2 linked regions of the Thiocapsa bogorovii genome follow. The protein of the gene in region 1 binds, or shares a complex with, the protein of each later gene. Links are inferred from orthologs where the notes say so. Each region holds a gene or a part of one and is shown in the gene's direction. Other genes may lie near its edges. The genes, in order: secY and secA.

What was found.
Region 2: the proteins of secY (region 1) and secA are in contact, whole or in part, in a crystal structure (PDB 3DIN), measured with the Thermotoga maritima proteins. The link is inferred for Thiocapsa bogorovii from one-to-one orthologs. Residues at the interface, in WP_004081795.1 of Thermotoga maritima: Glu108, Gly109, Glu110, Glu111, Ala236, Glu237, Arg238, Arg239, Ile240, Thr241, Ile242, Gln243, Tyr244, Ala245, Arg246, Arg247, Val248, Thr249, Gly250, Arg251, Arg252, Val253, Tyr254, Gly256, Ala257, Ser258, Thr259, Tyr260, Leu261, Pro262; in WP_004082002.1 of Thermotoga maritima: Glu261, Ala262, Arg263, Lys300, Ala301, Arg302, Thr303, Ile304, Ile305, Leu323, Tyr324, Asp325, Pro326, Val329, Ser330, Tyr333, Ile336, Lys340, Phe345, Val349, Glu363, Phe364, Tyr374, Ser375, Gly376, Gly377, Glu393, Ile395, Thr482, Ser483.

What each region holds. Positions count from the first base shown.
Region 1 is NZ_CP089309.1:4,606,507-4,620,412, forward strand. The notes cover bases 10,444-13,409. They hold secY (preprotein translocase subunit SecY), read left to right. Parts: upstream 10,444-11,233; coding sequence 11,234-12,586; downstream 12,587-13,409. Other genes in these bases: rpsE (30S ribosomal protein S5), read left to right, coding at 10,444-10,584; rpmD (50S ribosomal protein L30), read left to right, coding at 10,588-10,794; rplO (50S ribosomal protein L15), read left to right, coding at 10,781-11,215; rpmJ (50S ribosomal protein L36), read left to right, coding at 12,616-12,729; rpsM (30S ribosomal protein S13), read left to right, coding at 12,815-13,171. Also shown: fusA (elongation factor G), read left to right, coding at 1-811; tuf (elongation factor Tu), read left to right, coding at 834-2,024; rpsJ (30S ribosomal protein S10), read left to right, coding at 2,029-2,340; rplC (50S ribosomal protein L3), read left to right, coding at 2,351-3,001; rplD (50S ribosomal protein L4), read left to right, coding at 3,008-3,619; rplW (50S ribosomal protein L23), read left to right, coding at 3,616-3,912; rplB (50S ribosomal protein L2), read left to right, coding at 3,945-4,772; rpsS (30S ribosomal protein S19), read left to right, coding at 4,792-5,070; rplV (50S ribosomal protein L22), read left to right, coding at 5,083-5,415; rpsC (30S ribosomal protein S3), read left to right, coding at 5,426-6,103; rplP (50S ribosomal protein L16), read left to right, coding at 6,107-6,520; rpmC (50S ribosomal protein L29), read left to right, coding at 6,520-6,720; rpsQ (30S ribosomal protein S17), read left to right, coding at 6,717-6,989; rplN (50S ribosomal protein L14), read left to right, coding at 7,081-7,449; rplX (50S ribosomal protein L24), read left to right, coding at 7,463-7,780; rplE (50S ribosomal protein L5), read left to right, coding at 7,795-8,334; and 7 more genes. UniProt on the Escherichia coli protein: The central subunit of the protein translocation channel SecYEG. Consists of two halves formed by TMs 1-5 and 6-10.
Region 2 is NZ_CP089309.1:2,016,028-2,032,191, reverse strand. What follows is about bases 5,076-8,494. They hold secA (preprotein translocase subunit SecA), read left to right. Parts: upstream 5,076-5,447; coding sequence 5,448-8,294; downstream 8,295-8,494. Other genes in these bases: argJ (bifunctional glutamate N-acetyltransferase/amino-acid acetyltransferase ArgJ), read left to right, coding at 8,303-8,494; LT988_RS09200 (M23 family metallopeptidase), read left to right, coding at 5,076-5,295. In the rest of the region: cell division protein FtsA, read left to right, coding at 1-1,025; cell division protein FtsZ, read left to right, coding at 1,324-2,490; lpxC (UDP-3-O-acyl-N-acetylglucosamine deacetylase), read left to right, coding at 2,742-3,653; LT988_RS09205 (DciA family protein), read right to left, coding at 3,650-4,207; more of LT988_RS09200, read left to right, coding at 4,609-5,075; more of argJ, read left to right, coding at 8,495-9,541; LT988_RS09185 (Nudix family hydrolase), read left to right, coding at 9,538-10,488; DNA gyrase inhibitor YacG, read right to left, coding at 10,518-10,718; cell division protein ZapD, read right to left, coding at 10,909-11,757; LT988_RS09170 (hypothetical protein), read right to left, coding at 11,830-12,009; LT988_RS09165 (LOG family protein), read right to left, coding at 12,236-14,206; LT988_RS09160 (YebC/PmpR family DNA-binding transcriptional regulator), read left to right, coding at 14,462-15,211; crossover junction endodeoxyribonuclease RuvC, read left to right, coding at 15,204-15,821; Holliday junction branch migration protein RuvA, read left to right, coding at 15,818-16,164. UniProt on the Escherichia coli protein: Required for protein export, interacts with the SecYEG preprotein conducting channel.

The sequences.
Region 1 (13,906 bases):
GAAGATGGGCGTCGCGCTCTCGAAGCTGGCACAGGAGGACCCGTCCTTCCGCGTGCACACCGACGAGGAGTCCGGCCAGACCATTATCTCCGGGATGGGCGAGCTGCATCTGGAGATCATCGTCGATCGGATGCGTCGCGAGTTCAAGGTCGAGGCCAACGTCGGTGCGCCGCAGGTCAGTTACCGCGAGACGATCCGAAAGACCGTCGAGCAAGAGACCAAGTTCGCACGCCAATCCGGCGGTCGCGGTCAGTACGGTCACGTCTACCTCCGTATCGAGCCGCAAGAGGCGGGTGTCGGGTACGAGTTCGTCAATGCAATCGTCGGCGGCACGGTTCCGAAAGAATACATTCCGGCGGTCGACAAAGGCATTCAGGAGGCGATGAAGAACGGCATTCTGGCCGGCTTTCCGATGGTGGACATCAAGGTCACGCTCTATGACGGCTCTTACCATGAGGTCGACTCGAGCGAAATGGCCTTCAAGATTGCCGGCTCGATGGGGATCAAGGAAGGGGCGGCCAAAGCCAAGCCTGTCCTGCTCGAGCCCATTATGAAGGTCGAGGTCGTGACGCCCGAAGAGAACATGGGCGACGTCATGGGCGATCTGAATAGTCGTCGCGGCATGATCCAGGGGATGGACGATGCGCCATCCGGCAAGATCATTCGTGCAGAGGTCCCCTTGTCCGAGATGTTCGGCTATGCAACGGACCTCCGGTCGGCCACCCAAGGGCGGGCGACCTACAGCATGGAGTTCTGTAAGTACAACGAAGTGCCCGCCAGCATTGCCGAAGCGGTCTCCAAGAAACAGTAACGAGCGACAGGGGTAGAGTGGGATGTCCAAAGCAAAATTCGAGCGCAGCAAGCCACACGTGAACGTCGGCACGATCGGCCATGTCGACCACGGCAAGACGACCTTGACGGCGGCGATCACGACGCACCAGTCGAAGCAATTCGGCGGTGAGGCGCGCGCCTACGACCAGATCGACAATGCCCCGGAAGAGCGCGAGCGCGGGATCACGATCGCCACGGCGCACGTGGAGTACGAGACCAAGAACCGTCACTACGCCCATGTGGACTGCCCCGGCCACGCCGACTACGTGAAGAACATGATCACGGGTGCGGCGCAGATGGACGGAGCGATTCTGGTGGTGAGTGCCGCGGACGGCCCGATGCCGCAGACGCGCGAGCACATCCTGCTGTCGCGTCAGGTCGGCGTGCCTTACATCGTGGTGTATCTGAACAAGGCCGACATGGTCGACGACGCCGAGCTGTTGGAGCTGGTGGAGATGGAAGTGCGCGAGCTGCTCTCGAGCTACGACTTCCCCGGCGACGACACCCCGATCGTGACCGGCTCGGCGAAGCTTGCCCTGGAGGGCGACACCTCCGAGATCGGCACCCCCTCGATCGACCGTCTGATGGAAGCGCTCGACAGCTACATCCCGCAGCCCGAGCGTGCGGTGGACGGTGCCTTCCTGATGCCGATCGAGGACGTCTTCTCGATCTCCGGTCGCGGCACCGTGGTGACCGGACGTATCGAGCGCGGCGTCGTGAAGGTGGGCGAAGAGGTCGAGATCGTCGGCATCAAGGACACCGTGAAGACCACCTGCACGGGTGTGGAGATGTTCCGCAAGCTGCTTGATCAGGGTCAGGCCGGGGACAACGTCGGCGTGCTGCTGCGCGGCACCAAGCGTGAAGACGTCGAGCGTGGTCAGGTCCTGGCCAAGCCCAAGTCGATCAACCCGCACACCCACTTCGAAGCCGAGGTGTACGTGCTGAGCAAGGAAGAGGGCGGTCGACATACCCCGTTCTTCAACGGTTATCGTCCGCAGTTTTACTTCCGCACCACCGACGTGACCGGCGCCTGCGAGCTGCCCGAGGGCATCGAGATGGTGATGCCCGGGGATAACGTGAAGATGACGATCAAGCTGATTGCGCCGATCGCCATGGAAGAAGGGTTGCGCTTTGCGGTACGCGAAGGCGGCCGCACCGTCGGTGCCGGCGTCGTTGCGAAGATCATCGAGTAAAGGCATGAATAACCAGAGAATTCGTATTCGCCTGAAGGCGTTTGACCATCGCCTGATCGACCAATCGGCTCGGGAAATCGTCGATACCGCCAAGCGCACGGGCGCACAGGTTCGGGGTCCGGTGCCGCTTCCCTCGAAGAAGGAGCGATTCACCATTCTGGTCTCGCCGCACGTCAACAAGGACGCGCGCGACCAGTACGAGTTGCGTACGCACAAGCGACTGATGGATATCGTCGACCCGACCGACAAGACGGTCGACGCATTGATGAAATTGGATCTGGCCGCGGGCGTCGACGTCCAGATTAAGTTGAGCTGAGGACGAACCCATGGCGATCGGATTGATTGGGCGTAAGGCCGGCATGACCCGGCTGTTCAGCGAAGACGGAGACAGTATCCCTGTCACCGTCATCGAGGTGCAGCCGAACCGGGTCAGCCAGGTCAAGTCTGCCGAGACTGACGGTTACAGCGCGATTCAGGTCGCCTTCGGGAATCGGAGGGCCTCACGCGTGACCAAACCGATGGCCGGCCACTATGCCAAGGCGGGTGTCGAAGCCGGCGAATGCCTGCGCGAGTTCCGCCTGGATAGCGGCGAAGGTACCGATCTCGCCGTGGGCTCGGAAATTTCGGTCGACATCTTCGCGCCGGGGCAAAAGGTCGATGTGCGGGGCGTGACCAAGGGCCGCGGCTTTGCCGGTGCCATCAAGCGGCATCACTTCGCCGGGCAAGATGCGACACACGGCAACTCTCTGTCGCATCGTGCTCCAGGTTCGATCGGACAGAACCAGTCGCCGGGTCGGGTTTTCAAGGGAAAGAAGATGGCTGGCCATCTGGGTGCCGCCAATCGCTGCACGCAGAACCTCGAGGTCGTGCGTGTCGACGCCGATCGGCAGCTTCTGCTGGTGCGCGGCGGCGTTCCCGGTCCGACCGGTGGCCGTTTGGTCGTGTTGCCGTCCGTGAAGCACAAGAACAAGGGTTAAGCACTGATGGAGCTCACGATTCGAAACGATGCCGGCGGTTCCAGCCTGCAGGTTGCGGACACCGTCTTCGGCGTCGACTACAAGCCCGGTCTGATTCATCAGGTCGTCAACGCCTATATGGCCGGTGCACGCGCCGGGACTCGGGCTCAGAAGACACGCGCCGAGGTCTCGGGTGGCGGGGCCAAGCCGTGGCGCCAGAAAGGCACCGGTCGGGCACGGGCAGGTAGCTCGCGCAGTCCGATCTGGCGCTCGGGCGGCGTCACCTTTGCAGCGAAGCCACAGGACTACAGCCAGAAGGTCAACCGCAAGATGTATCGCGGTGCCGTGCGTTCGATTCTATCGGAGCTGGTTCGTCAAGGGCGGTTGGTCGTCGTCGAGGATATGCGCCTGGATGCCCCGAAGACCAAGGATCTGCTGGCGCTGCTGAAGCGCCATGAGCTGACGGACGTGCTCATCCTGACAGACGGGCTCGACGACAACCTTTATCTGGCGTCGCGCAATATTCCGAAGGTCGATGTGATGGCGGTTCAGGACGTCGACCCGGTCAGTATGGTCGCGTTCGACACCGTGCTCGCCACCGAGGCGGCCGTGAAGCATTTGGAGGAGCGGTTGGCATGAACAACGAGCGTCTCATGAACGTCCTGTTGGCGCCGCTCGTCTCCGAGAAGACGACCCGAGCCGGCGATCTTGCCGGTCAATACGGTTTCCGCGTTGCGACCGATGCAACCAAGCGCGAGATCGCGCGTGCCGTCGAGCTCTTGTTCAACGTGAAGGTCGACGGGGTACAGGTCCTCAACGTCAAAGGAAAAAACAAGCGGCACGGCCAACGCCTCGGCAGGCGCAACGACTGGCGCAAGGCCTATGTGCGTCTCGAAGCCGGCCATGATATCGACTTCGGCGGCGGCGCCTGAGCGGGCCGGCCCACAGCAGCGGATAGACCAAGATGGCAATCGTAAAGACCAAACCGACTTCGGCCGGGCGGCGTTTCGTCGTCAAGGTGCAGTCCCCCGAGCTGCATAAGGGTGCGCCCTACGCGCCGCTCTTGGAGAAAAAGGCCAAGCATGGCGGGCGCAATAACCTCGGGCGCATCACCGTGCGTCACCAGGGCGGCGGACACAAGCAGCACTATCGCCTTGTCGATTTCAAGCGCAACAAAGAAGGTGTTCCGGCGGTCGTCGAGCGGCTCGAATATGATCCGAACCGGACGGCTCATTTGGCCCTCTTGAAGTATGCCGATGGCGAACGCGCGTACATCATCGCGCCAAAGGGTCTTGCAGTCGGCGGTCGTGTCGAGGCCGGCGAGGCTGCGCCGATCAGTGCCGGAAACTGCATGCCGCTGCGCAATATTCCGGTGGGTACTCAGGTGCATTGCATCGAGATGCGTCCCGGAAAGGGCGCACAGATTGCGCGGGCCGCGGGCAGCTCGGCCCAATTGGTTGCGCGTGACGGAAAGAGCGCGACGTTGCGGTTGCGGTCCGGCGAGATGCGCAAGATTCACGTCGACTGTCGCGCCGTGATCGGCGAGGTCGGCAACAGCGAGAACAGTCTGCGCAAGCTCGGGAAAGCCGGTGCATCGCGCTGGCGGGGTGTACGGCCGACCGTCCGCGGTGTGGTCATGAACCCGGTTGATCATCCGCACGGCGGCGGCGAAGGCCGCACCTCGGGCGGGCGCCACCCGGTGACACCTTGGGGCGTGCCGACCAAGGGTCACAAGACGCGTAAGAACAAGCGGACCGACGCGATGATCGTCCGACGTCGCGGACGCAAGTAAACAAGGCGAGGTTGAGCAAGTGCCACGTTCGATTCGAAAAGGACCCTTTGTCGACCACCATCTGATCAAGAAGGTCGAAGAGGCGGTCGCGCAAAACAGTAAGCGCCCCATCAAGACTTGGTCACGCCGTTCCATGGTGCTGCCCGAGATGGTTGGGTTGACCATTGCGGTCCACAACGGGCGTCTGCACGTGCCGGTGCTCGTCAACGAAAACATGATCGGCCACAAGCTCGGTGAGTTTGCATTGACCCGGACCTACCGGGGACATGCCGCCGACCGCAAGGCGAAGAAGCGCTAGCCGGAGATGGGGATGCGAGCCGAAGCAACACTGAAATATGCACGGGTCTCGGCCCAAAAGGCCCGGCTGATCGCCGACATGATCCGCGGGCGCGACGTCGAAGAGGCCCTGAACACCTTGACCTTCAGTACTCAAAAGAGTGCGGAGATCATCAAGAAGGTTTTGGAGTCGGCGGTTGCCAATGCCGAACACAACGAAGGCGCCGACATCGACGAGCTGAAGGTCGCGTCGATCCAGGTGGACGAGGGGCCGACCATGAAGCGGATTCGCCCCCGTGCCAAGGGTCGTGCGAATCGAATCATGAAACGCACCAGCCACATTCGGCTGACCGTAGCGGAAGGCTAAGGGGACCAGTATGGGACAGAAAGTTCATCCGACCGGCATCCGCCTTGGCATCGTCAAGGACTGGACCTCGAAGTGGTACGCAACGTCCAAGGACTACGCGAATTTCCTGAATACCGACATCGAGGTGCGCTCCTTCCTGCGCAAGGAATTGGCCAAGGCATCGGTGAGTCGGATCCAGATCGACCGCCCGGCGAAGAACGCGCATATCACCATCCACACGGCGCGTCCCGGTGTGGTGATCGGCAAGAAGGGCGAAGATATCGACAAGCTGCGCGCCCGCGTCTCTAAGATGATGGGGATCCCGGTCCACATCAGCATCGAGGAGATCCGCAAGCCCGAGCTGGATGCGCAGCTGGTTGCCGAAGGCATCGCTCAGCAGCTCGAGCGCCGCATCATGTTCCGCCGCGCCATGAAGCGTGCGATTCAGAACACCATGCGCCTCGGGGCCGAGGGTGTCCGCGTCAACGTCGCCGGTCGCTTGAATGGAGCCGAGATTGCACGCACGGAGTGGGCGCGCGAAGGTCGCGTCCCGCTGCATACGCTGCGCGCCGACATCGACTACGGTTTCGCCGAGGCCCGCACCACCTACGGCGTGATCGGTGTGAAGGTTTGGATCTTCAAAGGCGAGGTATTCGGTGACCAGATCCCCGAGGAACCGGCGCCGAAGGCGTCCGCAAGAAGGGGATAGGTCATGCTGCAACCAAAACGTACGAAATTCCGCAAACAGCACAAAGGCCGCAATCGTGGTCTTGCGCAAAGCGGCAACAAGGTGAGCTTCGGCGACTTCGGCTTGAAGGCGGTGGGTCGCGGCCGATTGACGGCGCGCCAGATCGAGGCCGCGCGGCGCGCGATCACGAGAAAGGTCAAGCGCGGCGGAAAGCTCTGGATCCGAGTCTTCCCCGACAAGCCCGTTTCGAAAAAACCACTCGAAGTCCGTATGGGTAAGGGTAAGGGTAACGTCGAGTACTGGGTGGCTCTGATTCAGCCGGGTCGAGTTCTCTACGAGATCGAGGGCGTGACCGAAGAGCTGGCTCGCGAGGCGTTCGAGTTGGCCGCGGCCAAGCTCCCCGTGCAGACCACCTTTGAGAGACGGATGATCCTGTGATGAAGGCGAACGAGCTAAGAACACGTAGCCCCGAAGAGCTTGAAAAAGAGCTAATGAACCTGTTGCGCGAGCAATTCAACCTGCGGATGCAAAGGGGTACCGGACAGTTGTCGAAGCCCTCGCAAATGAAGGCCGTGCGTCGGGAGATCGCCCGCGTGAAGACGATTATGGGTGAGCAGAAGACGAGGGCGGCGTCATGAGCGAAGAGACGATCAGCAACCCGAGCAGTAATCGGACCCTCGACGGCCGCGTCACCAGCAGTGCGATGGACAAGACCATCACGGTGCTCATCGAGCGGAAGGTCAAGCATCCTCTGTACGGGAAGTTCATGCGTCGGTCGACCAAGATCCACGCCCATGATGAGGAGAACGCATGCTCCGCGGGTGATTTGGTTCGTGTGGAGCAATGTCGCCCGTTGTCCAAGACCAAGACATGGCGCTTGATCGAGATCATCGAAAAGGCCCGTTGAGACCCGTCGCAGTCGTCTCGCTTCAGACATGACAGCGGGAGACGCCGAAAGCAGGTTATCCGGGCAGCACAACAGGTTTAGGTAAACAACAATGATTCAGATGCAGACCGATCTCAGTGTCGCCGACAATAGCGGCGCGCGGCGGGTGCAGTGCATCAAGGTGCTCGGCGGATCGCATCGGCGTTACGCGGGCATCGGCGATGTGATCAAGGTCACCGTCAAGGACGCCATCCCGCGCGGCAAGGTCAAGAAAGGCGACGTCTACAACGCGGTCGTGGTGCGTACGCGCAAAGGTGTGCGCCGTCCGGACGGCTCGACCGTCCGTTTCGACGGCAACGCAGCCGTGCTCTTGAACAACCAGCTTCAGCCGATCGGGACTCGTATCTTCGGGCCCGTGACGCGCGAGCTCCGCGGCGAGCGGTTCATGAAGATCATCTCGCTCGCGCCTGAAGTTCTGTAGGGGGTCGGGAGAGATGCAGAAGATCAAAAAGGGTGACGACGTCATGGTCATCACCGGCAAAGACAAGGGCAAGCGAGGCACGGTGCTGAAGGTGCTCGACAAGGATCATGTGGTCGTCGAGAACATCAATATCGCCCGGAAGCATCAGAAGGCGAATCCGCAGGCCGGCGAGCCGGGCGGGATCGTCGACAAGGTGATGCCGATCCAGGTGTCGAACGTCGCGCTCTACAACCCGCAGAAAGGCGGTCCGGATCGAGTCGGTTTCAAGATTCTCGAAGACGGCCGAAAGGTTCGCGTATTCAAGTCGGACGGCGAAGTCGTCGACGTCTGACCGAAGGAAACGAGATGACCAGACTACAGAAAGAATATCAGGACCGCGTCGTCGGACAGCTGCGCGAGCGGTTCGGCTTCAAGAGCGTGATGCAGGTTCCGCGGATCGAGAAGATTACCCTGAACATGGGAGTCGGCGAGGCGATTGCGGACAAGAAGGTCATGGATAATGCCGTGGCCGACCTGCGTCTCATCGCCGGGCAGCAACCGATCGTGACCTTTGCGAGGAAGTCCGTCGCAGGCTTCAAGATCCGCGAGGGATGGCCGATCGGCTGTAAGGTGACCCTGCGTCGCGAGCGTATGTACGAGTTCCTGGATCGTCTGGTCAGCGTCGCCATCCCGCGTATCCGCGATTTCCGCGGACTGAGCGCGAAGGCTTTCGACGGACGCGGCAACTACTCGATGGGCGTGCGCGAGCAGATCATCTTCCCCGAGATCGATTACGACAAGATCGATACGCTGCGGGGTCTGGATATCACCATCACGACAACGGCGCGGACGGACGAAGAAGGGCGTGCGCTGCTCGAGGCGTTTAACTTCCCATTCCGCACCTGAGGCCGATACGATGGCGAAAAAAAGCATGATCGCGCGCGATCGCAAGCGCACCGAGATCGCATCCCGGTTTGCAGTCAAACGTGCCGCCTTAAAGGCAGTCATCAATGACCGCGGTTCGAGCGGCGAGCAGATCGAAGAGGCGCTGGTCAAGCTGCAACAGCTCCCGCGTGACGCCAGCCCGACGCGCCAGCAACGTCGCTGCCGGATCAGCGGGCGGCCGCACGCCGTTTATCGCAAGTTCGGGCTTTCGCGCAACAAGATCCGCGAGGCCGTGATGCGGGGCGATGCGCCCGGCGTGGTCAAGGCCAGTTGGTAGTCTATGTTCGACCCCTACCGTTAGGGTCTACCAGGCCGTAGCGGTTTTTTGAAACCTGACGGGTATCGCACCGAAGAGGTGGTCTGACCCCCGGAGAAGCTCATGAGTATGTCGGATCCGATTGCGGATATGCTGACGCGTATCCGCAACGGCCAGCAGCGCGGCAAGATCACGATCGCGATGCCTTCGTCCAAGCAGAAGGTCGCGATTGCGAACCTCCTGAAAGCCGAGGGTTATATCGCCGACGCGACCGTCGAGGCGAATGGCAACAAACCCGAATTGGTGGTCAAGCTCAAGTATTTCCGGGGTAAACCCGTGATCGAGCAACTCACCCGTGTCTCGCGTCCCGGCCTGCGGATCTACCGCGGCAAGGACGACCTGCCCCAAGTCTGGGCCGGGCTCGGGATCGCGATCGTCTCCACGTCCAAAGGCTTGATGACCGACCGTGCCGCCCGCGAGGCGGGACACGGTGGCGAGATCATCGCCTACGTCGCTTAAGAGAGGATCCGATCATGTCACGAGTCGCAAAGGCGCCGATTGTCGTACCGAAAGGTGTGACGGTCGAAGTAGCGGGCCAGGACGTCACGGTCAAGGGCTCGAAGGGAACCATGGCGTGGTCAGTCCACCCCGCGGTGAGCATTACGCAGGTCGACGGCGAACTCCGCTTCGCTCCGGCCGAAGGCCATGAGAACGCCTGGGCCATGGCGGGGACGACACGCGCTCTGCTGAACAACATGGTGGTGGGCTGCAGCACGGGTTTCGTGCGCAAGCTCTCGCTGGTGGGCGTCGGCTATCGCGCGCAGGCGAAGGGCAATGTGCTCAACCTGAGCCTTGGCTTTTCCCATCCGATCGACTATCCGGTTCCCGCGGGAATCACGATCGAGACCCCGACCCAAACCGAGGTCGTCGTCACGGGGGCCGACAAACAACGTGTCGGTCAGGTCGCCTCGGAGATCCGGGGATTCCGGCCGCCGGAGCCCTACAAAGGCAAAGGCGTGCGTTACGCGGACGAAGACGTCCTGCGTAAGGAAGCCAAGAAGAAATAGGGGTCTCAGAAATCATGGACAAGAAACAAGCTCGCCTGCGTCGTGCGACGCGGGCGCGGGCGAAGATTCGCGAGCTGGGTGTGTTTCGACTGTGCGTACATCGCACCCCGCGCCACATCTACGCCCAAGTCATCGCGCCGGAAGGCAATCGCGTCGTGGCCAGCGCATCGACGGTGGAGCCCGCGTTTCGCGAAGCGATTCCGGGTCACAAGGGCAATGTCGGTGCGGCTGCGACGATCGGCAAGGCGATTGCCGAGCGGGCGCTTTCCGCCGGCGTGGAGACCGTAGCCTTCGATCGCTCCGGGTTTCGCTATCATGGCCGTCTCAAGGCGCTGGCGGATGCCGCGCGTGAGAACGGTCTGAAATTCTAGGAGTACGAGCATGGCGAACTTCAATCCGAAGAACGATGGAGACGATCTCCTCGAAAAGCTGATCGCGGTCAACCGGGTCGCCAAGGTCGTCAAGGGCGGGCGGCAATTCGGTTTCGCGGCCTTGACGGTCGTCGGAGACGGTAAGGGGCGCGTCGGGTTCGGTCGCGGAAAGGCCCGCGAGGTGCCGGTCGCGATTCAGAAGGCGATGGAAAATGCGCGCAAGAACATGATCGAGGTGAAGCTCAACGGCAACACCCTGCAATATCCGCTGAACGGGCGGCACGGCGCGGCGAAGGTCTTCATGAAACCGGCGTCCGAAGGCACGGGGATCATCGCCGGCGGCGCGATGCGCGCGGTCTTCGAAGTGCTCGGCGTTCAGAACGTGCTGGCCAAGTGCATCGGGACCAATAACCCGATCAACGTGGTTCGTGCCACCGTGCAAGGCCTGCGGACCATGAACGATCCCGAGACCATTGCCGCGAAGCGCGGCAAAACGGTCGCCGAGATCCTGGGGTAGACAATGGCCGACAAAAAGATGATGAAGGTCAAGTTGGTGCGGAGCGTCCACGGCCGTCTCGCCAATCACAAGTCATGCGTGCGCGGTCTCGGGCTGCGTCGTATGCACCATGTGGTCGAGGTCGAGGATACGCCCTGCACACGCGGCATGGTCAATACCGTGTCGTATATGGTTTCGATCGTGGAGGAGTCTCGCGATGCGACTCAATGATCTCAAGCCCGATCCGGGCAGCCGTCCCGCCGCGAAGCGTGTCGGTCGCGGAATCGGCAGCGGCCTGGGCAAGACCTGCGGACGCGGTCACAAGGGGCAGAAATCCCGTAAAGGCGGTTTCCACAAGGTCGGTTTTGAAGGCGGGCAGATGCCGCTGCAGCGTCGTCTGCCGAAGGTCGGCTTCCGCTCGCGTACGGCCGCGTCACGTGCGGAGGTTCGCCTAAGCGAGCTCTCGCGCGTGGAAGGCGACACGATCGACTTGCTTTCGCTGGTTCAGGCCCGCGTCCTGAGTCAGTCGATCAAGAGCGCGAAGATCATTGCTTCGGGTGAGGTCGGAAGGGCCTTCACGGTTCGCGGCGTTGGGGTGACCAAGGGTGCCCGTGCCGCGATCGAAGCAGCCGGCGGCAAGATCGAAGACTAGCTTAAAGGCACGAATCGGATGGCTAAGAATGTCGGATCGATGGGGCAGTCCCTCGGCGGTATGGGGCGACTGACCGAACTGCGGGCGCGGTTGCTGTTCGTGGTCGGTGCTCTCCTGGTCTATCGCATCGGGACCTTCATCCCCGTTCCGGGTGTGAACCCCGAGGCCTTGGCCATCCTGTTCGACCAAAACCAGGGCTCCATCCTGGATATGTTCAACATGTTCTCGGGCGGAGCCTTGGAGCGTGCGAGTCTCTTCGCACTCGGGATCATGCCCTACATCTCGGCGTCGATCATCATGCAGTTGATGACCTCCGTGGTTCCGAAGCTCGAGCAGTTGAAAAAGGAAGGTGAGTCGGGGCGCCGCAAGATCACCCAATACACACGCTACGGCACGGTCGTATTGGCGACCTTTCAAGCGGTCGGGATCTCGATGGCGCTGCAGGGGCAGACCGCCGGCGGCTCGGCTCTGGTGAGCCATGCCGGCATGGGCTTCGTCTTCACGGCGACGGTTTCCCTGGTGACCGGAACCATGTTCCTGATGTGGCTTGGCGAGCAGATCACCGAGCGCGGAATCGGCAACGGCATTTCCTTGATCATCTTCGCCGGGATCGTCGCCGGTCTGCCCGCGGCGTTGGGCGGGACACTGGAGCTTGCACGCACCGGAGAGATGAATTCGCTTGCGGTCTTGGCGCTGTTTGCCATGGCACTCGCGGTGACCGCCTTCGTGGTCTTCGTCGAGCGAGGCCAGCGGCGGATCACGGTGAACTACGCGCGGCGCCAGCAGGGGCGAAAGATGATGCAGGCGCAGAGTACGCATCTTCCGCTGAAGCTAAACATGGCCGGGGTGATTCCACCGATCTTTGCCTCGAGCATCATCCTGTTTCCCGGGACCCTGGGGCAGTGGTTCGGGAGCAGCGAAGATATGCGCTGGTTGGCGGACATTACCTCCAAGCTGTCGCCGGGGGAGCCGATCTATGTCTTGCTCTACGCGGCCGCGATCATCTTCTTTTGCTTTTTCTATACCGCCTTGGTCTTCAATGCCAAGGATACAGCCGATAATTTGAAACGCTCCGGTGCCTTCATTCCTGGGATCCGGCCGGGCGAACAAACAGCGCGATACATCGACACCGTGATGACGCGGTTAACCGCGGCGGGTGCGATCTACATCACCGCGGTCTGTCTGCTGCCCGAGTTTCTCATTGTCGGTTACAACGTGCCTTTCTATTTCGGCGGCACCTCTTTGCTGATCGTCGTGGTGGTGGTGATGGATTTCATGGCCCAGGTTCAGGCTCACTTGATGTCACATCAATACGAGGGCTTGATGCGGAAGGCAAACCTAAAGTCGCCGGGCGCCGGCATGCTGCGCTGAGTGGCGCTCGAGTCTGAAGGAGAGAACAAATGAAAGTGAGAGCATCGGTCAAGAAGTTGTGCCGGAACTGCAAGATTATCCGCCGCAACGGCACTGTTCGGGTCATCTGCAAGGACCCACGACACAAACAACGCCAGGGATAGGATCTCAGGCTTGATTGACGACTTCAGTTTGATATACTACGCGGTTTACCCGCTTGGCAATTTGGATTTCAGGGGTTTCTAAGCTATGGCCCGTATCGCCGGCGTCAACATCCCGGACAAGAAGCACGCAGTGATCGCGTTGACTTCGATTTATGGCATCGGCCGCGTGCGTGCCGCTGTGATCTGCGACGCCGCCGGTGTTCCGCGCGATGCCAAGGTTCAGAACCTCACGGAAGAAGAGGTCGACAAGCTGCGCAGCGAGGTCGGCAAGTTCTCCGTTGAAGGTGACCTGCGGCGCGAAGTGTCGATGAACATCAAGCGCTTGATGGACCTCGGCTGTAACCGCGGTATTCGCCACCGTCGTGGCTTGCCGTTGCGCGGCCAGCGGACCCGCACGAACGCACGTACCCGCAAGGGTCCGCGTCGTCCCATCAAACGATAAGGGCGCTTGGGCGCAGCGAAAGGGCTGGATAACCTCGAATGGCTAAACCGACTCGTACGATCAAGAAAAAGATCAAGAAGCAGGTTGCGGATGGGATTGCTCACGTCCACGCCTCCTTCAACAACACCATCATCACGATTACCGACCGCCAAGGCAATGTGTTGTCGTGGGCGACCGCAGGCGGGTCCGGGTTCCGGGGATCGCGCAAAAGCACGCCCTTCGCCGCACAGGTTGCGGCCGACAAGGCCGGCCAAGCGGTCAAGGATTACGGGCTTCGCAATCTCGACGTCAACGTGAAGGGGCCCGGTCCGGGTCGCGAATCGGCGGTGCGTGCGCTCAACAACGCCGGATTCAAGATCACGAGCATTACCGACGTGACACCGATCCCGCACAACGGCTGCCGCCCGCCCAAGAAGCGGCGCGTCTGATACAGGAACAGGTAGAGACATGGCACGTTATACAGGCCCAACCTGCAAACTCGCACGGCGCGAGGGGACCGATCTCGCCCTGAAGAGTCGCGCGCGTTCGCTGGACACGAAGTGCAACCTCGAAAAGCAACCCGGTCAGACGACCGACCGTCGGCGTCGGCTCTCCGACTACGGGGTCCAACTTCGCGAGAAGCAGAAGGTTCGCCGGATCTACGGGCTGATGGAGCGGCAATTCCGGAATTACTACAAGAAGGCTGCGCAAGCGAAGGGCGCGACTGGCGAGAACCTGCTGCAGCTCCTCGAGCGG
Region 2 (16,164 bases), 2.6 Mb from region 1 along the record:
TGGCGGGCTGCGAGATCCACTCGGTCCATGCCGGGATTGCCGGCAGCCATGTGCGCAGCCTCAACTCGCACGGCATCACCGCGATCAAGGAGGTCGAGGTGACCCAGGCCGACGTCGACCGAGTCATCGATGCGGCACGGGCGGTGGCGATCCCGGCTGATCAGAAGATCCTGCACATCCTGCCGCAGGAATTCATCATCGACGATCAGGAGGGCATCCGCGAGCCGATCGGGATGTGCGGCGTGCGGCTCGAAGCCCGTGTGCATATGGTCACGGGTGCGGTGAGTGCCGCCCAAAACATCGTCAAGTGCATCCGGCGCTGCGGGCTCGAGGTCGACGATCTGGTGCTCGCTCAGCTCAGCTCGAGTTACTCGGTGCTCGGCGACGACGAGAAGGAGCTCGGAGTCTGTGTCGTCGACATCGGCGGCGGTACGACGGATCTCGCCGTCTTCACGGACGGGGCGATTCGCCACACCGCGGTGATCCCGATCGCCGGCGATCAGGTCACCAACGACATCGCGGTCGCACTGCGCACGCCGACGCAGCATGCCGAGCTGATCAAGGTCAAGCATGCCTGTGCCCTGGCACAGCTGGCGGCCAACAGCGAGTCCATCGAGGTTCCGAGCATCGGGGATCGACCGCCGCGCAGACTCTCGCGCCAGACGTTGGCCGAGGTGGTCGAGCCGCGCTACGAGGAGCTCCTGACCCTGCTGCACAACGAGCTGCGGCGCAGCGGTTTCGAGGATCTGGTCGCGGGCGGCGTCGTGTTGACCGGCGGCAGCTCGAAGATGGACGGCCTGATCGAGCTGGCCGAGGAGGTTTTCCATATGCCGGTGCGGCTCGGGGTCCCGCAGTACGTGATCGGGATGGACGAGGTCGTGAACAATCCGATCTATTCGACCGGCGTGGGTCTGTTGATGTACGCGCGGCAGCACCGTTTCTCGCGGCGGCCCGAGATCGGGGATTCCGCCGGGCTGCGAGGTGCGTGGTCGCGGATGCGGAGCTGGTTTCAGGGCAATTTTTGATGGAATCGGGTCGGCTGCCACATCGCGTTTGGGCGTGTTTCGCGGATCCTGTTCAGCGTTGCGCGTGTCGCAGCCGATGCGGTTGAGTCGGTCGAATGTGTTCGGGGGGGGCGTTCAGTCACTTGAAGGCGCATTTGGGGTGGGGTGTTTCGTCAAGCCCCATCGGTCGGGGGCCGCGGCCTGCGGTCCGGTGCCGCGACAGGTGTCGCGGCGGTGTCGGGGGGACGTGCTCGCCGAAGCGCGCACGTACGGGGTTTCATAGGTCGTGCAACACATGAATTCGAGAGGAGACAACAGTATGTTTGAGCTCATGGATACCCACAGTCAGAACGCTGTCATCAAGGTCGTCGGGGTCGGTGGCGGCGGCGGGAACGCGGTCAACCACATGGTCGCCGCGACCATCGAAGGGGTGGATTTCATCTGCGCCAACACCGACGCGCAGGCGCTGAAGAGCTCGCAGGTGAAGACGATCCTTCAACTCGGTGCCGGCATCACCAAGGGGTTGGGCGCGGGTGCGGATCCCGAGGTCGGTCGCAATTCCGCGATGGAGGATCGGGATCGCATCCAAGAGGCCCTCGACGGGGCGGACATGGTCTTCATCACCGCCGGCATGGGCGGCGGTACCGGTACGGGTGCGGCGCCGGTCGTGGCACAGGTGGCCAAGGAGCTCGGTATCCTGACGGTCGCCGTCGTGACCAAACCGTTCCCGTTCGAGGGGACCAAACGGCGCCGCATCGCAGAGGAAGGCATTGCGGAATTGGCCAAGCACGTCGATTCCTTGATCACGATCCCCAACGAAAAACTCTTGGCGGTACTCGGTAAGGACATGAGCCTGCTCGGCGCCTTCAGTGCCGCCAACGACGTGCTGTTGCATGCGACTCAGGGCATCGCCGAGCTGATCACTCGTCCAGGCCTGATCAACGTCGACTTCGCCGATGTTAAAACGGTCATGTCGGAGATGGGTGTCGCCATGATGGGGACCGGTGCAGCTCGCGGCGAGCATCGTGCCCGCGAGGCCGCAGAGGCCGCCATCCGCAGCCCGCTCCTGGAGGACATCGACCTTGCCGGTGCGAAGGGCATCCTGGTCAATATCACCGCCGGACTGAGTCTGACGATCGGCGAGTTCGACGAGGTCGGCAACACCGTGCGTGATTTCGCCGACGATGATGCGACCGTCGTGGTCGGTACCGTGATCGATCCGGCGCTGGACGACGAGCTGCGTGTCACGGTTGTCGCGACCGGTTTGGGCGAGCGTCGCGTCACGCTCAAGCGGCAAGGTGCCCAAGAGGCGGCTGCAATGCACCTGGTCGGCGGCGGCAACAACGAGAGTGCACCCAACTATAACGACCTCGGCCGCCCCGCGATCTATCGTCGCGGCGGTGCTGCGGCTGTGGCCGAGGCGGTCGTGGAGAGCGATCTCGACTATCTCGATATTCCGGCGTTTCTGCGCCGGCAGGCGGATTGATCAGGGGTTTCCCTGTATCAAATAGTTCTTCCAAAACAGTCGCCTTCAAAATGGTTCGTTAGTGATCTTGATAAACGTCGGGGAAAACCCTAAGCTTAGCGGCAGGTGGCTCGCATGCGAGCCGCAAAACAACATGACGAATGGAGAACGATCGTGGTCCCGGCACGGATTTGCCGGACCACGCTCGATCGTCGATCAGCCGGCAACGGATGCCGACAGCCGCCACGGCTTGCGATGGGAGACCTCGACCGATGCTCAAGCAGCGTACCTTGAAGAATGTGATCCGGGCGACCGGTGTTGGCCTGCATACCGGCGAGAAGATCCCCCTGACCTTGCGGCCGGCGGCGCCCGATACGGGCATTATCTTCCGCCGGGTCGACTTGGAGGCGCCTGTCGAGATCAAGGCGACACCTTTCAACGTGGGCGATACCCGGCTGTCCACCACCCTCGTGAAAGGCGATGTCCGTGTCTCGACGGTCGAGCACATCCTGTCGGCTTTTGCCGGACTCGGGATCGACAATGCCTATGTCGATGTCGGCGCGGCCGAGGTGCCGATCATGGACGGCAGTGCCGGGCCGTTCGTGTTCCTGGTGCAGTCGGCAGGGATGGAAGAACAGAATCGCGCCAAGCGTTTTATCCGTATCAAGCGGCCGATCGAGGTGCGCGACGGCGACAAGTATGCTCGCTTTTCGCCATACAACGGCTTCAAGGTCGAGTTCTCGATCGATTTCGACCATCCCGCATTCCACGCGCGGTCCAACCGGGCGATCGTGGATTTCTCGACCTCCTCGTTCGTGAAGGAGGTGAGCCGGGCGCGAACCTTCGGTTTTTTGCGCGAGATCGAGGCATTGCGCGCTCAGAATCTGGCCCTGGGCGGGAGTCTGGACAACGCAGTCGTCGTGGACGAATACCGTGTGCTCAACGACGAAGGCTTGCGCTACGAAGACGAGTTCGTGAAACACAAGATCCTGGATGCGATCGGCGACCTCTATCTCCTGGGTCATACACTGATCGGGTCCTTCCAGGCACACAAGTCCGGTCATGCGCTCAACAACAACCTGTTGCGCGCGCTGGTGGCCGACGTCGATGCCTGGGAAGAGGTGGTGTTCGAGGACTCCGCGCAATCTCCCATCTGCTATGCGCACCCGGTGGCGCTGGCTTAGTTCGCCTCTGGAGCGAGCTTCTCTTCGACGCCGGGCAACCGCTGCGATTCACCCCGTCCGTCCCCGACCGCCGCCTCGGCGGCCGCGGCATGGTGGTTTGCGAAACGCCGAAAGACCTCCGCCAAGGCCGGGTCCGTCATCCCGTCCGCCGCGCCGCGCAGATGTGCGATTGCTCGAACGCTCAGTCGGTTTCCGCCGTTGGGCGCTTTCGGCGATTCGATTGGCGGGCCGGCTCGATCCCCCGCTGCCGCATCGCCCTCCCCCGGGATGCGGACCTGCGTCGAGATCTTGGCGACGCCCTCGCCCTGGAGCGATCGAGCCAGGTCCTCGATCAAAAAGCGTGTGCGGGTAAGCCAAGCCGGCGAATCCAGAACAAGCGTCAGGACCTCCCCGGCAAGGGTCGCGTCGCGGCAATGCGCGCGCAACGGATCCGGCAGCCGATTCAGCACCATTCCCAGCAAGGCCAGCTCGCGGTCTCTGTGCTCGAGATGCTTGCGGATCAATCGGTTGGACTGAAGCAATTCGCGGACATGAGCCAGTCTCGGATAAAGCATCGGAGGTAATCCTCGACATGCGAACGGCTGAGCGAAAGCGATCCCGATGGTCGTTCGCGCGGAAAAACGAATCGACCTGGGCCACGATTGTGGCGACAATTAACCTTTGTGCCCAGTGCCCATCCAGTTAGAGAAGCAGCAGAGGGAAGACGATGCGCCACCTCGACCGACGAAAAACCGATCGCGGACAGGCCGTTATAACACTCTTGGCCGTTACCCTGTTCACCGTGGCGGGGGTAGGATTAGGATTCTGGATAGGGCATTACCAAAATCTGACAACACTTGTCGACAACCCCGCTCAACCGGCGCTTGTTCCCCGAGCCTCGCCAGCACCGCTTCCCCCCGTCTCCGATCCCGCAAACTCCGACGACCTCGATGCGATCACCGCCCGCGTCGGCGACATGCAGGCTGAACTCTTCAGGCTCAATGCACTCGGCGAACGACTCGTTCAGATGTCCGGTCTGAACCCCGAAGAATTCGATTTCGAGAATCCGCCTCCGCGAGGCGGTGCCGAAGACGGTCCGGCGCGAGACTTTACGATCCGCGAAATCGCCAGCGAGCTCGGCAGCATGGTTAGTCTGGTTCAGGACCGTCAGCGCAAGCTCGAGGTCATCGAAGACGTCATCATGGAGAAGGGTCTCACGGCTCAGGTGATGCCGTCCGGCTGGCCTGTCCGCGCCGGTTACATCACCTCGAGATTCGGGTTTCGGGTGCATCCCATCAAGAAGAAGCGCCTCTTCCATGAGGGCGTCGACTTCGCAAGTCCGCGAGGTACCGCGATCGTGGCGGTCGCCGACGGTGTCGTCACCTTCAGCGGTCGTAAGGGCGGATACGGGCGCACGGTCGATATTCGGCATGTCAACGGGCTCGTCACACGCTATGCCCACAACCAGGACAATCTTGTCAAAGAGGGGCAGATGGTCCGCCAAGGTCAGAAGATCGCGACGGTCGGATCCTCCGGAACCGCGACTGGCCCGCATGTTCACTTCGAGGTTCTGAAGGACGGAAAGGCGGTCGATCCCTTCCGCTACATCGACCGTCAGCCTCGTCCGGTCGTGGCCGCGACATCCGAGGGTCAACCCGGTTAGATGCCGGCGATCCGTCGAAGGACCGAGCCGGGTGCACGGCGGGGCGGTTTGCGCGGGCTCGCGGCGGTGGCCGAACCTGCGACGGCACCTGCGGCTGTCATTGAATTCCGGTATCATGCCGGGATTTTCCCGACAGGTCTCAAACGTATCCGATGGTCAAGCATCTGCTCAAAAAGGTCTTCGGCAGCCGGAATGACCGGCTCGTCAAGACGCTGCTCAAGTCAGTCGCACGGATCAATGCCCTTGAGCCCGAGCTCGAGCGACTCTCCGATCAAGCCCTCGCCGCGAAGACGACGGAGTTTCGCGAGCGTCTTGCCGCAGGAGCGGATCTCGACAGCCTGATTCCGGAGTCATTCGCGGTCGTGCGCGAGGCATCCAAGCGAACGCTCGGCCTACGTCACTTCGATGTGCAGATGGTCGGCGGTATGGTGCTCAACGACGGTAAGATCGCCGAGATGCGAACCGGCGAGGGCAAGACCCTGGTCGCGACCCTCTCGGCCTACCTCAATGCCCTCCCGAGCAAGGGCGTGCACGTCGTCACCGTCAACGACTATTTGGCACGGCGCGACGCCGCCTGGATGGGGCAGATATACCATTTCCTCGGTCTGACCACCGGCGTGATCAATTCATCGGGCGGTACCGGCCCGGATTCCGCGTCCTTCCTCTTCGATCTGAGCTACGAGCCGCCCGTCGGTCAAGGTTATCGCCACATGCGCCCGGTCTCCCGCAAGGAGACCTATGCCGCGGACATTACCTACGGCACCAACAACGAGTTCGGATTCGACTATCTGCGCGACAACATGGCCTTCGTGGCCGAGCAGCGCGTTCAGCGCGATCCCTTCTACGCGATCGTCGACGAGGTCGACTCCATCCTCATCGACGAGGCGCGCACCCCGCTCATCATCTCGGGTCCCTCCGAAGGGAGCACGGATCTCTACAAGCAGATCGACAAGATCATTCCGCGCCTTACGCGTCAGGCCCCCATCACCAACGAGGAGGGTCAACCCGACTTCGGTCCCGGCGATTATTCGGTCGACGAGAAGGCGCGCCAGGTCTATCTGAGCGAGGAAGGTCACGAGCACGTCGAGCAGATGCTGGTGGAGATCGGACTCCTCGCCGAGGAAGGCGGTCTCTACGACCCCGCCAACATCGTCCTAATGCACCACGTCTATGCCGCGCTGCGTGCGCATGCGCTGTTTCAGAAGAACGTCGAGTACATCGTGCGCGACGGTCAGATCGTCATCGTCGACGAGTTCACCGGGCGCACGATGCCGGGCCGGCGTTGGTCGGAGGGTCTGCATCAGGCGGTGGAGGCCAAGGAAGGGGTCGCCATCCAGCCCGAAAACCAGACGATGGCGTCGATCACCTTTCAGAATCTCTTCCGGCTCTATCCCAAGCTCTCGGGTATGACCGGCACGGCGGATACCGAGGCGTACGAGTTTCAGCAGATCTACGGGCTGGAGGTCGTCGTCATCCCGACCAATCAGCCCATGGTCCGCGAGGATCGGGGCGACCTCGTGTATCTCACGCAAGACGAGAAGTATCAGGCCATCATCGAGGACATCCGCGACTGCGTTGCTCGCGGTCAGCCTGCCCTCGTGGGTACCGCCTCGATCGAGACCTCCGAGCTGATCGATCGTCTGCTCGTCGAGCAGAAGATCCCGCACGAGGTCCTGAACGCCAAGCAGCATGAGCGCGAGGCCGGGATCATCGCCCAGGCCGGCCGTCCCGGTGCCGTCACCATCGCCACCAACATGGCCGGTCGCGGGACCGACATCGTGCTCGGCGGTAATCTGGAGGCCGAGCTCGAAGAGGCCGGTCCCGATGCCGATCGCGACGCCATTCGCGCCGCCTGGAAGGAGCGCCACGCCCAGGTGGTGGCGGCCGGCGGTCTGCATGTCGTCGGCACCGAGCGGCACGAGTCCCGTCGTATCGACAACCAGTTGCGCGGTCGCTCCGGCCGCCAAGGTGACCCGGGCTCCTCGCGTTTCTATTTGTCGCTCGAAGACAACCTGATGCGCATCTTCGCCTCCGATCGCGTCGGCAAGATGATGCAAAAGCTCGGCATGCAGCAGGGCGAGGCGATCGAGCACCCCTGGGTGACCAAGGCGATCGAGAACGCCCAGCGCAAGGTCGAGGGCCGCAACTTCGATATCCGCAAGCAGCTGCTCGAATACGACGACGTCGCCAACGATCAGCGCAAGGTCATCTATCGCCAACGCCGCGAGCTGATGGACAGCGTGGATGTCTCGGATACCGTCACGGCGATGCGCGACGATGCCCTGACGCGCCTGATCAACACCTATGTTCCGCCCGAGAGTCTCGAAGAGCAGTGGGATGTGGAAGGGCTGAGTGTCGCGTTGAACGAGCATTTCGGCGGCGACTGGCCGATCCGCAAGTGGCTCGACGAGGACGACTCGCTCCATGAAGAAACCCTGCGGGCACGCATCCACGATACCCTGATCTCGGCTTACGCCGATCGCGAGAAGCTCATCGGCTCGCCGACCATGCGTCAGATCGAGACCGCGGTGATGCTCCAGACCCTAGACACCCATTGGAAGGACCACCTTGCCGCGATGGACTATCTACGTCAGGGGATCCATCTGCGCGGCTACGCGCAGAAGAACCCCAAGCAGGAGTACAAGCGCGAGGCCTTCGAGATGTTCTCCGCGATGCTCGACAGCATCAAACACGACGTCGTGGCCACTCTCGCCAAACTCCAGGTGCAGACACAGCCCGGTGCAGAGCCGCAGCCTGTCTCCGCGCTCGGAGCGGCGCCCGCTCGGGAACGGGAGTTCGAGTTCAAGCACGAGCGCTTCGAGGGTCTCGGTTCCGCGGGCGATGCGGATCCCGAAGGCCGCGACCGGGCGAGCGCTCGCGGCGCCGAACCTGCGCACGCTCAACCCTATGTCCGCGGCGATCGCAAGGTCGGGCGCAACGAGCCCTGTCCCTGCGGTTCGGGTAAGAAGTACAAGCAATGCCACGGCAAAGCGAGTTGACGGACACCATGACCGCATCCGATCCCGTCGTCCCGGGCCAGTTGCGCGACTTGGTCTGGCATCCCGTCGGCGGTGTGCGTTTGGCTGCCGGGGCGGCCGGTATTCGCTATCAGGGACGGGATGACTTGTTGGTCATGGAACTCGCCCCCGGCAGCCGCTGCGCGGCCGTTTTCACCCGGAACGCCTTCTGCGCCGCGCCCGTGCGGGTCGCCAAGACCCATTTGGGTCAAGCGATGCCCCGCTATCTGTTGATCAACGCGGGTAATGCCAACGCGGGTACGGGTCGGCGCGGGCTGGCGGATGCGGAGTCGAGCTGTGCTGCACTCGCCGCTCTGGGCGACTGTGCCGCGGAGGAGGTCCTGCCCTTCTCCACGGGCGTGATCGGCGAGCATCTGCCGGTCGATCGTATTGCGGCGGCACTGCCCGAGCTGCTCGGCCGATTGGATGCATCGGCATGGCCTGCCGCTGCGCGCGCCATCATGACGACGGATCGGGTGCCCAAGTTGATCTCGCGCACCTTCCAGATCGACGGACGCACCGCGTCGATCACCGGGATCGCCAAAGGCGCCGGGATGATCTGTCCGAACATGGCGACCATGCTCGCCTTCATCGCGACGGATGCGGCCGTGGCACCCGGCGTGCTCGAAGCCTGCTTGGGCTCGGCGGTCACCCGATCATTCAATGCCATCACGGTCGACGGCGATACCTCGACCAACGACGCTTGCGTGCTGGTCGCGACCGGGGCCTGCGGAAATCCCGAGATACGCGACGGTGCGTCGCCGGAATACGGCGTACTCCAGAGTGCCGTCGATGCGGTTTGCGTCGAGCTGGCGACCGCCATCGTTCGCGATGCCGAGGGTGCGACCAAGCTCGTGACCGTGCAGATCGAAGGCGCGGCTGATGTCGATGAAGCCCGCGCGGTGGCGTACACCATCGCCCATTCGCCGTTGGTGAAGACGGCGCTCTTTGCGTCCGATCCCAACTGGGGTCGCATCCTGGCCGCGGTCGGGCGTGCGGGTGTTCGTGATCTCGACATTGATCGGATTCGAATCCATCTCGGCGAGGTCTTGATCGTCGATGATGGGGGGCGCGCACCTGATTATACGGAGGAGGCCGGGGCCGCCGTCATGGCCGAGCCCGAGATTCTGATCCGCGTCTCGCTTGGCCGGGGTCCGGCCGAGGCACGGGTCTTGACCTGCGATCTCTCCTACGACTACGTCCGGATCAACGCCGAATACCGCAGTTGAGCAGCGACCTGATTCATGTGATGGTCGGCGCGATTTCCGATCCTGCGGGACGGGTGCTGATCACCAAACGCCCGGATCGCGTCCATCAGGGCGGGCTCTGGGAGTTTCCGGGCGGCAAGCTCGAACCCGGCGAATCACCCGAGCGCGGTCTGGCGCGCGAGCTTGAAGAGGAGCTTGGCATCAAGGTCCACGACAGCCGTCCGCTCATCCGCATTCGACACCATTACGGTGATCGCCATGTCCTGCTGGATGTCCGGCGTGTCGTGTCGTACGCGGGCGTCCCCGCCGGTTTGGAAGGGCAGCCTCTCGCCTGGCAACGTCCCGAGACCATGGATCCGGCCTGCTTTCCCGCGGCCGATCGTCCCGTTATCACAGCCCTGCGCCTGCCGGCTTGCATGCTGATCACGGGTCTTGATCCTCTTGACCCCGAGGTCTTTCTGGCTCGGCTTGCGCGCGCCGTCGCGCGCGGAATCCGACTCGTCCAACTGCGTGCACACGACCTGAATCAGTCGGCCTATCGGGACTTGGCGCGTCGCGCCTTCGTGGTCTGCGAGCGAGGCGGTGCAGCTCTCCTCCTGAACCGACACCCGGAAGAGATACTGGAGATCCCGCGTCATGGCTTACATCTCGGCGGACGCGCGCTCGCCCGACTGAGCGAGCGTCCGGGTCGGCCGGACGACCTGGTCGGAGCCTCCTGTCACACGGCCGATGATCTCATGCGCGCGGCGCGTCTCGGGCTCAACTATGCGCTGCTGTCGCCGGTCCAGCCCACGGTCTCCCACCCCGGGGCAGAGCCGCTCGGCTGGCGCCGCTTCGCGGAGCTGGTGGATACGGCGACGCTTCCGGTCTATGCACTCGGTGGCTTGACCCGAGCTGATCTGGAGGTGGCCCGAGAGCATGGCGCTCAGGGCTTGGCGGCGATTCGAGGTTTCTGGCCGATCGACTGATCGCTAAGGGTCGCGATGTGCGCCGGGCCTCAGTGTGCCCCCGGCGAATGCTCGCTGATGGGTGAATCATCGTCGAGATCGTCTTCCGTGCCGGGTATCCGGTGATTCTCGTCCAGCCACTCGCCCAAATCGACCAAACGGCAGCGCTCGCTGCAGAAGGGGCGCCAGGGCGATGCCGGACCCCAAACGACAGCCTTGCCGCAACGTGGACAGGAGACGATCGTGTCCATGGCTAAACCGCGTCCCGTGCGAAAATCGATGCTTTGTTGGCGAGCGCAGCTCGGTGGACGCCGAAGAATCCGTGCTGGACGCGGTTTAGGAATGGATCCGAATCATCTGAACCGCGTCCACGGATGAGGCGTTTGGCGGGTGCCTGGGCAGCGAGCGAGTCGAAACAGTGCATGGTGTGAAGGACGCGGTTCAAAAGACGCAGCAGGTGAGCTTGAAGGGGATGTTTTCCGGGATCTGAGACGGCCGCCCTTGAGATCCGGTCTTCATGAAACGGATGCTGAAGCGGCTCTTGTGACCGCTGATCTCGGGGTAGAGTGCACCGGTCCCGTTGATCCCGACCCGCACCATCTGCGCCGGGGCCTGGACATCGAGCGCTTCCTGAAAGAAGCCGCCCTCCGCGAGCACCTGACGCGGCGATGCGCTGGTTCGGGCGAGCGAAAGGACGAGGCGGATCGCCCGCTCCGCCGGCCGCAGATCCTGAAGCCAGTGGTCGAGCCGCGCCTGCCTGATCTCCGGTGCCTGGATGAGCCAATGATGGAACTGCGGTAGATCGAAGCTGCAGGCCCCGCCCGGAATACTGCTGCGTTGGGCGACGCTCTTGAGGAGGTCGTCCTCTCGGGCGATCTGTCCGATCGGTCCGGACAGGCGATGAACACCGCCGACGGCATCCGCGAGGTCGCCGAGCACCTGGTCCAATGCCCGCGGATCGACCCCGGGCTGATCCCCGAAACGCTTGATCGTGGCGATGTTGCGATCGAGCTCTTTGAGCAGCTCGTTCTTGACGTCCGCGCGTGCAGTCACCGCGGCGATGTCGAGCAGGGTCTCGACGGCCACACGGGTCGCCCAGGCGTCGTACTGAGGCGCGAAGTAGTTGAGTCGCTCGAACAGATGCTCGATCCGCAGGAAGGTGCGGACGCGCTCGTTCAGCGGATGCTCGAAGGTCATGAGTGTCGACACAAGGGCGCCTCGGGGCTCGGCGCGACCCGGATCCGGATATCTCGGCTCGGTCGGCGCGGCAGTCGTTCGAACGTCGCGCATCCATCGATCCGGTGCGCGGTACCATAACCGGAATTCTCCCGATTTTGCGAGGGGTTGTCACGTCCGCACCGATCATCCCCTGATCGCGGCAGGCACGCGCCTCGGGCGTCTCATCGGGCCGCCCGCCGTGTCGAGGGCGCCGAGGCCGACCTCCCAGAGCGGCAGCTCCGCGGCGGATGCCGAGACCGCCAGGGCGCAGAGGATCAGCAGTTGGCCCGCGATCCGTGCTACTTGTCGAAACACGTCGTTCAAAAAGGGTCCATCCGTTGGCCGTCCGAGTGCTTTGAAGTACGAGTTGGGAGGTCGGCACACGGAGTCGGCCCGACACCACGGCATACCACCCCCTCTGCGCTTCGAAGGCGGAAACTCGCGTCATCCTATAGTCTGCGGATCCTAACCGTGCTCGGTCCGGGGAGCAAGAAACCCCCGCCGGAGTCGTATCCTGCGGCGACGGACCTTTCGGTGGTCTGCCCCGCGGCTACCCCAGCCGGAGGGTCTGTTTGTAGAAGCGCGGAATGGCGTCGGGGTCGGCGGTCATGAGGATGTTGTCGAGTACCCAGTCCGGGAGCCGGCCTTGTGCCGCCATGCGGTTCAATTGGGTCTTGAGACCCTCCCAGTAAAAGCCCTCGCCGGAGCCGTCGAAGAAGACGATGGGTCCGGACTCGATGACGCCGAGCTTCATGTCGGTCAGGGTCAGGCCGATTTCTTCGAGCGTTCCGACTCCGCCGGAGAGGAAGATGTGGAAGCTCGCAATCTCGAACCAGCGCTGGCGCGACTGGCGGCTGCGTGCCTGGAAGGTCTGGTAATAGTCGGCGCTTTGATTGGGCTTCTGGTCCAGGGTCTCGATGTAGCTGGAGCCGACCAGGAGACCGAGCCGGTGCGCTGTTTCGGTCACCTGCAGCATGGCGCCCGGACCGCCGCCGGTTAGGACGCTGATGTCGCTTCCGAACAGGCCCTTTAGGTTGGTCAGCAGACGTTCGATCTGGAGGGCTGACCTGTCGTCGAGCGGCTTGATGGATCCATAGATGGCGAAGACCAGGCTGGTGCGGAAGCGATCGACCTGCTCGGGCGAGGTGAAATAACCGCGAAGCCCCCGGAAGACGTGCCGCGCGACTTGAGCGCGTTCATCGTTGCACCAGAAGACCTCGATGCCGAGACCCTCGTAGTCGGCCAGTCGGCCGTGGTCGCGGGCGGAGAGGAAGTGCCCGTGCTCGAAGGAGGCGCGCCGAAAGACGATGCGACCGATCCGCCGGCGCAGGGCCGCGGCGCAGATCTCGGTGTGCTCGATCAGATTCGGGAAGTAGCCGAGCAGCAGAGTCGCGCGTGCGCCGTCTGCAAGATCCTCCAGGATGCCGGTGCCGTATTCGGTGCGGGTGTCGAGCTTGAGGCCCTCGGCGACCAAGCCGGCCGCCAAGTCGGTCCCGCCGCGCGGGTCGCGTGGTTCCACGGGCCGGGTCCAGATGCGATCGGGGCGGGCGCCGTTCAGCAGGGTCTCGGGATGCTGCGTCACGGCCATCATGCGATGCGAGTAGCACTCCTCGAGCGGTCCGGCTTCGAGCCCATCGAAGATCTCGGCGAGCTGCGGGTAGTCGTTGCCGGATCGGGTCTCGGGGGGCGCGGTGCTCGCGCGCCCGTGCCAATAACGACGGCTCGGGGTGAGCGGGATGGCGTCGTGCACCGAGGCGGCCACGCTCGGGTTGACGATCAACTGCTCGGAGCGGTTGATGAACTCCAGGTAGACGTTGGTGCCGCGCGTGGAGACCGGGTCGAGGACTGTCGCCTGTAGATGAAAGCCGAGCGCGTCGTCCAGATTGCGAAGCACCACGTAGTGGCGGTGCAGAAACATGGAGCACGCCGTGACCAGGCCGTTGTTCGCCGGCAGCGCGATGTGGTCGACCGCTTCGCGGGTCTGCAGGCGATTGAGCAGGTCCTTTCCGTCGGCATGCGTGGCGATCGCCGTGATCTGCTCGAGTGTCAAGGGCTCGAGAAACCGAAAGCGCTGCCGCTGCGGCCGCAGGATGAGATAGCCGTTGCTGTCGACCGAGAAGCCGTCCGGGACCTGGATCTCGTTGCCCCGGATGAGTCCGTGGATGGCGGAGGAGTCGAGCCTGTTGTCCTGCGGGCAGAACACCAGGCGTCCGACCCGCAGGCCTGGGATCACGATATGCTCCAGGTGCTCGGCGATGCCGAAGGAGTGGATCGCGGAGACCACCTGGAGTTTCAGCGTGCAGTGGTCCCCGTCGAAGAGCGGCTCGTCGAGCGGACAGATGTTGATCCCCATCCGTGCCAGACGACTGCGGGCGGCAAAGACCAGGTCGGACTCCCGGCCCTTCACGAGCGCGCGAAACTGCGGCGAGATCGCAAAGCGCGCCTCGACCCGAAAGCCTTCCGCGTCGGTGCCGACGAGGGCCGTGATCCAACCGTCGCCGGTTTCGGGGGTCGCGTACATGGACGGGTCCTGAAGTCGTTGAGGGGGCGCCGCAAAGGGGTCGGCGTGCGGGCACGGATCTGTCGTTCGGTCTGCGCCCGCATCCGCGCGCCCGGTTCCCCCGGAGCTCCCCGGCCGATGCTAGAATGCCGGGCCAAACAACATGCAGCGCGACTCCCGCCATGTCAACCGGCCCTGATCAGGCTTCCCTATCCGGGGCCGGGCTCGTGGGGTGGGGCGCGCGCTCGGTCGATCGTGAGTGAAGAGAGGTTACCGATGGCGGGTCACAGCAAATGGGCCAACATCAAGCACCGCAAGGCGGCTCAGGACAAACAGCGCGGAAAGGTCTGGACCAAGCTCATCCGCGAGGTCACGGTTGCAAGCCGCGAGGGTGGAGGTGACCCCGGTGCGAATCCGCGTCTGCGTCTGGCGATGGACAAGGCGTTCGGCGCCAACATGCCCCGCGATACGGTCGAGCGCGCCATCAAGCGCGGCGCCGGCGGGATGGAGGGCGACGATTATGAGGAGATCCGCTACGAGGGTTACGGTCCGGGCGGGGTCGCCATTATGGTCGATTGCATGACCGACAACCGCAACCGCACCGCGGCCGAGGTTCGTCACGCCTTCAGCAAGCACGGCGGAAACCTGGGGACCGACGGCTCGGTCGGATATCTCTTCAGCAAGCAAGGCATCATCAGCTTCCAGCCCGGTACCGACGAGGATGCGGTGATGGAAGCGGCGCTCGAGGCCGGAGCCGAGGATGTGGTCGCCAACGACGACGGCTCGCTCGACGTGGTCACCACGCCCGAGGCCTTCGCCTCGGTCAAGGACGCGCTCACCCAAGCCGGGTTCGATACCGAGGTGGCGGAAGTCTCCTACAATGCCGCGACCCTCGCCGAGCTCGATCGCGACACGGCCGAGAAGCTGCTGCGTCTGGTTGATGTCCTAGACGATCTGGACGATGTCCAAGAGGTCTACCACAACGCCGATATCGCCGACGAGATCCTGGCCGAGCTCGATGCCTGAAGACCGCCGGCGACCCGCCGATCGGCAGGGCCTGCCCGGCGTCCGGCCCGGCGCGTCGGTCGGCCGCACATCGATCGGATCCCCGGAGAGACTTCGCCACCGCATCCTGGGTATCGATCCCGGCTCGCGCACGACCGGCTACGGTGTCATCGATACCGACGGTCAGCGCAGCCGTTGGATCGCCAGCGGCACCTTGCGGGTCGGCGAACACCCCTGGCCGGATCGTCTCGGCCGCATCTTCGACGGTGTCGCCGCCATCGTGGCCGAGCACGCACCCCACGAGATGGCGGTCGAGCAGCTCATCTTTGCCCGTGATCCGACCGCAGCGCTCAAGATCGGTCAAGCGCGCGGTGCGGCACTCTGCGCCGGGCTCAAGTCCGGCGTGACGGTGCACGAATACAGTCCCAAGACGGTGAAGCTCGCCGTTGTCGGCACGGGCGGGGCCGACAAGGCCCAGGTCCAGCACATGATTCGCGTCCTGCTTGCGCTGACCGAGACCCCCTGCGAGGACGAGGCCGACGCCCTGGCGATCGCGCTCTGTCATGCCCACTCGATGGGCATCCCGGCGCGCGGGCGGGCCTCCGCTTCCTGGCGGGATTGGCGCCCGTGATCGGCCGCCTGTACGGCAGGATCCTCTCCAAGCACCCGCCCCAGCTGCTGCTGGACGTGGGCGGTGTCGGCTATGAGGTCGAGGCCCCCATGTCGACCTTCTACGACCTGCCCGCCGTCGGCGAGACCGTGGTCCTGGTGACTCACCTGGTGGTGCGCGAGGATGCCTGGTTGCTCTACGGCTTCGGCCGCGAGCAGGAGCGTGCGCTCTTTCGGCGTCTGCTCAAGGTCACGGGCGTCGGCGCCAAGATGGCCCTGGCGATCCTCTCGTCGATGGACGCCGCACGCTTCGCGCAATGTATCGAGCACGAAGACCTCGATGTGCTGGTGCGGGTCCCCGGGAT